Regions from separate parts of the Lonsdalea quercina genome, predicted to be linked through region 1. Evidence: predicted binding sites of a transcription regulator. Region 1 holds the regulator's gene; each other region holds the start of a gene.
The links. The regulator LexA, encoded in region 1, represses DNA repair genes until DNA is damaged. The targets are predictions, from matches to a motif close to TNCTGTATGTACATACAGNA.
Positions count from the first base shown of each region.

Region 2: rmuC (DNA recombination protein RmuC) is a predicted target of LexA. The motif match lies at 1,003-1,022, and genes of this name have one in related genera.
Region 3: BLU64_RS08530 (DNA translocase FtsK 4TM domain-containing protein) is a predicted target of LexA. The motif match lies at 1,017-1,036, and genes of this name have one in related genera.

Region 1 is NZ_FNQS01000011.1:19,060-21,330, forward strand. Features, by position in the region: gene zur (zinc uptake transcriptional repressor Zur) at 42-551, shown strand; gene lexA (transcriptional repressor LexA) at 755-1,366, opposite strand; gene BLU64_RS14030 (diacylglycerol kinase) at 1,479-1,847, opposite strand; gene plsB (glycerol-3-phosphate 1-O-acyltransferase PlsB) at 1,979-2,271, shown strand, end outside.
Region 2 is NZ_FNQS01000006.1:244,122-246,392, forward strand. Features, by position in the region: gene argH (argininosuccinate lyase) at 1-896, shown strand, start outside; gene rmuC (DNA recombination protein RmuC) at 1,067-2,271, shown strand, end outside.
Region 3 is NZ_FNQS01000005.1:72,249-74,519, forward strand. Features, by position in the region: gene BLU64_RS08530 (DNA translocase FtsK 4TM domain-containing protein) at 1-955, opposite strand, end outside; gene lrp (leucine-responsive transcriptional regulator Lrp) at 1,073-1,567, opposite strand; gene trxB (thioredoxin-disulfide reductase) at 2,089-2,271, shown strand, end outside.

The DNA.
Region 1 (2,271 bases):
ATAAACCATTATCCTCACCACTTTTCTTCAGGGTTACAGCAATGGATTCAACCGATCCGACCAAACTTCTTGCTCAGGCTGAACGACTATGTCAGCAACGCAACGTGCGACTTACGCCGCAGCGTCAGGAAGTACTGCGTCTGATGGCCCAACAGCCCGGCGCCATCAGCGCTTACGACTTGTTGGATCTGCTCCGTGTCGCTGAACCTCAGGCTAAGCCCCCCACCGTTTACCGCGCGTTGGATTTCCTGCTCGAACAAGGATTTATCCACCGAGTGGAATCCACCAACAGCTACGTGCTGTGCCACCATTTCGAAGAACACAGCCATACCTCGGCGCTATTTATCTGCGACCGTTGTCGCCAGGTAACGGAAAGCCCCACGGAAGGCATCGAAGAGATATTGCGGCAGATCGCGGTCCAGACGGGATTCTCCTTACGCCACAGTGTAGTCGAAGCGCACGGTATGTGCGTTGAGTGCAGGAAAATCGAAGCCTGCGACCATCGCGACAGCTGCAACCACGACCACAGTATCGTCATCAAAAAACGCTGAGCAGCGTATCGTTTTCAGAGTCGGCCTTATCAGTGTCGAACGGCGATACTGAGAATGGAATCTTAGGAAAAAATTAGAGGTGGGAGAAGGGACTGAGGCGGTGAATAATGTTTGGCTTTGCTTCGGTTTTGCCCGTTACGTTCAGCAAGAAAGACCAAACGTAACGGAAGATGCATAAACGGGGCGTTCAGCAAGCAGGCCTATCAACTCCAGTCGCTATTGCGAATGACGCCGACGGCTAGTCCTTCAATAGAAAAATTTTCCTTGCTCAGATCGACCACGATAGGTGAAAAATCTTTGTTTTCAGCTAACAGTTGCACTTTGTTGCCCTGCTGCTTCAATCGTTTTACCGTGACTTCGTCCTCAATGCGCGCCACAACAACCTGACCGTTGTGAACATCCTGCGTTTTATGCACAGCCAATAAATCGCCATCCAGAATACCGATGTCTTTCATCGACATACCGCTAACTCGCAGCAGGAAATCGGCATTTGGCTTAAACATGGTCGGATCGACCTGATAATGACATTCGATATGCTGTTCAGCCAGGAGAGGTTCCCCTGCTGCAACGCGACCAATCAAGGGAAGACCGAGCGACTCTTCTTCCATCAATAGACGGATACCGCGGGATGCACCGGTGACAATCTCAATCACGCCTTTACGGGATAGGGCTTTTAGGTGTTCTTCAGCGGCATTAGGAGAGCGGAATCCCAGCTGCTTAGCGATCTCTGCTCGGGTGGGTGGCATACCGGTTTGTGAAATATGATCGCGAATAAGATCATAAACCTCTTGTTGTCTGGTCGTTAAAGCTTTCATTCCGCCCCCTGGTTGTTTATACAGTTTCGCTGTGAGTATATACAGGGAAACTGCCTATGGGAACTGAGAAATCGCGTTATGCCTTGTTTTTTGGCGTCATTCATGAGAGCCATCACGCAAAATGGCCCCACAGCAAGACACCCCAGACCACGGCCGCCAACAGACAAGCCACCAGCACCGCAGCTGACCCAAAATCTTTCGCTCTCCCCGCAAGCTCATGATATTCCTTGCCAATTCTATCCACCACGGCTTCGATAGCACTATTCAGCAACTCGACGATCACAATCAGCACTACCGCGCCAATCAACAATAACCGTTCTAATATTGAAACTGGCAACCAACAGGCAATAATGATGCCTGCCAGAGTAAGAATGGTTTCCTGACGAAAGGCCGCTTCATGCCTCCATGCCTGTTTGAGTCCTTGCAACGAATAGCCCGTTGCCTTGACAAGGCGGGTAATCCCGGTCGCCTTATTCATGATCCTTGCTTACTCCCTTTTTATTTAGTTTCGAACGCAATTTTGGCGTTACCCCATTGTCTCATGACCACAGATATCCGATAAGGTTTCTGTTATCCTTGCGGCGCATTGCTAATAAGAGGTTCTCAGTTGTTATGTCAGGTTGGCGTAAAATATACTATAAGCTATTGAATTTCCCTCTAAAACTTTTGGTAAAGAGCAAAATTATTCCTCTGGATCCGATCGCTGAGCTGGATATCGATCCTACACGTCCTATTTTCTACGTTCTGCCCTACAATTCCAAAGCAGACTTACTGACGCTGCGTGAAAAGTGCCTCGCGCTGGGGCTGCAGGACCCACTCGAACCCTTGATTGTCGACGGGGAAGCGCTGCCGAGCTACGTATTCGTCAATAATGGCCCGCGCGTATTTCGCTACTATGTGCCCAA
Region 2 (2,271 bases), on a different contig from region 1:
CTCAGCCGGTAACGTTTGCTCACTGGTGTCTGGCCTATCACGAGATGTTGGCGCGTGACGAAAGCCGTTTAGCCGATACACTGGCTCGTCTGGACGTCAGTCCGCTGGGCTGCGGCGCGCTGGCGGGGACGGCCTATCCTATCGACCGTGAGCAGTTGGCCGGCTGGCTTGGCTTCGCCTCCGCGACGCGCAACAGTCTGGACACGGTGTCTGATCGCGACCATGTTCTGGAGTTGTTGTCCAACGCGTCTATCGGCATGGTGCACCTGTCTCGTTTCGCGGAAGACCTGATTTTCTTCAACAGCGGGGAAGCCGCATTCGTGGAGTTGTCCGACCGCGTAACTTCCGGCTCTTCCCTGATGCCTCAGAAGAAAAATCCGGATGCGCTGGAGTTGATCCGCGGTAAATGCGGACGCGTACAGGGCGCGCTGGCGGGCATGATGGTCACTTTGAAAGGGTTGCCGCTGGCTTACAATAAAGACATGCAGGAAGACAAAGAGGGTTTGTTCGATGCGCTGGATACCTGGCATGACAGCCTGATGATGGCCGCGCTGGTGCTGGAAGGCATTCAGGTTAAGCGTCCTCGTTGCCAGGAAGCGGCAGAGCAAGGCTATGCCAACGCCACCGAACTGGCGGACTATCTGGTTGCTAAAGGTGTCCCGTTCCGTGAAGCGCACCACATCGTGGGCGAAGCGGTGGTGGAAGCCATCCGTCAGGGAAAAGCGCTGGAAGCACTATCATTGGCCGAATTGAAAACGTTCAGCGGAGTCATTGAAGACGACGTGTACCCCGTGTTGTCGCTGCAATCCTGTCTGGATAAGCGCGCGGCGCAAGGCGGCGTGTCTCCGCAGCAGGTGGCTGCGGCTATCGCGGTTGCCAAACAAAGCCTATCCTGATGCATCAAGGAGGCGGATGCTTTCCGCCTCCGTTTCACTCCACACCTGAATCCGTATCGCATTTTCCCCTTTTTTTCTTTCAAATCACGGTAATGACCTGAATCCGTTCTGGACATCCATACAGCATGCTTTTACCTTGACGGGCAGCGGCAAGAGAACCCGGAGGCGGTGTGGCAATCACCCTTTTTTACGGCATTGGCGGAAGCGTGGTCGGTCTGATGATCGGCTGGCTGGTGGCGAGTTTGTTACAGCAGCAGCGTCATGCGCGCTATGAAACCGAACGTCAGTTGCAGGAGCAATCTTTGCAGCAGGCGCATCAGGCCCTGAGCGAGAGCCGAGAGGCGCGTCAGCAGGATCAGACTCGGTTAAACGATCAAGAACGCGAGCTGCGGCTTTTACACGGTCAGTTGGCGGCAGGTCAGGAAAAACTGTTGCAGATGACGGCGCTGCGAGCCGAGTGCGAACAGCTTAATCAGGAGCTGCGCGCGCTGCGAGAGGCCAACGGCGCGCAGGAAGCGGAGCTGCGGGAGGTGACGATCCGGCTGGAAGAGACGCGGCTGGCGGCGGAAGAGAAACAGCGCCTGTTGATCAACAGCGAGCAACGCCTGTCGGCGCAGTTCGAAAATCTGGCCAATCGTATTTTCGAGCAGAGCGGTCGCAAGGTTGACCAGCAAAACCAGTTAAGTCTGGACCGGCTGCTGACGCCGCTGCGGGAACAACTTGATGGCTTTCGCCGTCAGGTACAGGACAGCTTTGGCGAGGAAGCGCGCGAGCGCCATACGCTGGCGCACGAAATCCGCAATCTTCAGCAGCTCAACGCCCGCATGGCGCAGGAAGCCGTCAATCTGACTCAGGCACTGAAAGGCGACAACAAAACGCAGGGAAACTGGGGCGAAGTCGTTCTGAGCCGAGTGCTGGAAAGCTCCGGGCTACGGGAAGGGCACGAATATCAAACGCAGGTCAGCATACAGACGGGGAGCAACGGCAGGATGCAGCCGGATGTTATCGTCCGTTTACCGCATGGGAAAGACGTCGTGGTCGACGCCAAGATGTCGCTGGTGGCGTACGAACGCTATTTCAATAGCGAAGACGAACTTGAGCGGAGCGCCGCGCTCAATGAACATCTGGTTTCCATTCGCAGCCACATACGGTTGCTGGGCAGTAAAGATTACCAGCAGCTTCCGGGCTTGCGTTCGCTTGACTATGTGCTGATGTTTATTCCGGTGGAGCCTGCTTTTCTACTGGCCATAGACCGGCAGCCGGAGCTGATCACCGAGGCGCTTAAAAACAACATCATGCTGGTCAGCCCGACGACGCTGCTGGTGGCCCTTCGCACCATCAATAACCTGTGGCGCTACGAGCAGCAGAGCCGTAA
Region 3 (2,271 bases), on a different contig from region 1:
CACTTTTTTCCGTTTCACTGGCGAGCTTAGCCGTCTCTACGGTGACAACCTTCTGGCTGTCAATCGGGGTAGTTGGCACCGTGACGTTGTCATCGGGTGCCCCGGTCGCAGACAGGCCCTTCACAGCGTTCTCTAGCGCTGGCTCGGCAGAGGGTGTCGAAAGAGTCTGTTCTTCAACGGCGGTTGACTGAGCAGCAGGCATCGCAGGGGCAGCAAGCAGCACATCATCTTCATCCACAACTTGTTCGCGCGGCGCAGCTGAGGACGTCATTTCAGATTCATGCACCCTATCATGCGCGAGATCCCCTTCGTCGATTTTATCGATAAAGTCATCACGGCGTTCGCGGTTGGAGAAGAAGGTCAGGCAACCCATCACCGCAGCCCCTATCTTTTCCGCAATTGTCAGCCACGACCAGCCAGTGAACAGGGTCAGGCCAGCTGCCCATACGCACAGCAAAATCAACGTAGAGCCGATGCTGTTAAATCGTGGGATCATAGCACTGCTGAGCAAGCTGCCAAGCACGCCGCCGGAGGCAAAATAGTACAGATCGTCCACATTGACGGCGGCCAGACCACACGAGGTCAAGATGAGCGCCAGAGCGCCAATCAGACGTAGGGAGAAGGTGAAATAGTCGAGCGCATGCTGACGGTTTCGCTGACGAAAAATCAGCCAGCATAGCGAGATCATCACGGGGGGAATGGCATAAGCCAGTACGCCGAACACGAAAAATAGCGTATCGGCCATCCAGGCGCCAACGCCACCGCCCAGGTTGTGAATGGGTTCATGCCAGGCGGTCTGAGACCAGCTAGGATCGGAGGGGCTGAAGCTCAGCAGCGCAGCCGCCAGGTAACAGGCGAACAATCCTGCAACAACAAGCAACGCCTCAATTAAACGCCGCCCCGCGCTGAGTTTTTCCAGCGTAATTTCTTTATCTTCAGTGTATTCCTGGCTCAAGCGTTTCTCCAGGTTCCGGTAAGGGGGTCATGACAAAACGCCGAGAAAGTCCCGGCGCTATAGCTGTATAAATTCACAGGATTGTAGCTGAGTTTGCCGGGCTTTGCACCCATACTGTCAGCGGGTCTTGATGACCAGCCGGTTGCTCTGCTTAACTTCTTCCATCACCACATAGGTGCGCGTGTCGTTAACGCCAGGCAGACGCAGCAGCGTTTCCCCTAACAATTTACGGTAGGCAGACATGTCCGGCACGCGGGTTTTAAGCAAGTAGTCAAAATCCCCGGAAACCAAATGGCACTCCTGAATTTCTTCCAGCTTCTGTACCGCAGTATTGAACTGCTCAAATACATCCGGTGCGCCACGATTCAGCGTTATCTCCACGAACACCAAAAGCGAAGCATCCAAATAATGCGGATTGAGTAGCGCCGTATAACCATTGATGAATCCCTGTCGCTCCAGACGTCTTACGCGCTCCAGACACGGTGTGGGAGATAGACCTACCCGCTTAGAAAGCTCCACGTTAGAGATACGACCATCTTTTTGCAATTCGTTCAGGATATTGCGATCGATACGATCAAGATCTTTTCCCGGACGTTTTTTTGTGTCTACCATTATTATTGTCTCTCTTCACTCTTCCCTGCTCATCGCTCACTCCGGCCCACATCAATGTGCCAAAGTTGCCCCTAAAGAAGACCCCTGTCTCTCTTGTACATTAAAAGTCACGTCTTTTATTCCGCATTTCGCGTACGACAAACAGGTGCATGAGCTATGCTGTCGCCTGTCAATTTAACAATGCAAAAAACGGTTAAAAAGCCGAGCATTCAACTATTCATATACAAAAAATTTCCTCTTCATAGGATGTTTTCGCAAAAGCGCAGCCGATTGTCAAAGCAAAACAATTAAAACCAGAAGAAACTGCCAGATTCGAATCACTGAAACGCTGTCAGGCAGCGTTTTGAAGCTCATCGCCGACAGTATGTTACGGCGTTACATCCCAGTACCAGCCCCGTTTCACTTTTTTCAATGGTTGTTAACGATAAGATAAATAGTTAACAACATACCCTGACGCTTTTTTTAGGCCGGTAATTTCCTTACAATCGCTCCATCGTCCCTCCACAGGAGTTAAGGAACTCATGGGTACAGCCAAACATCGCAAACTGATAATTCTGGGCTCCGGCCCCGCCGGGTATACCGCTGCGGTCTATGCTGCGCGCGCCAACCTGAATCCGCTATTGATTACCGGGATGGAAAAAGGCGGTCAGTTGACCACCACGACGGAAGTGGAAAACTGGCCAGGCGATGCCGATAACCTGACT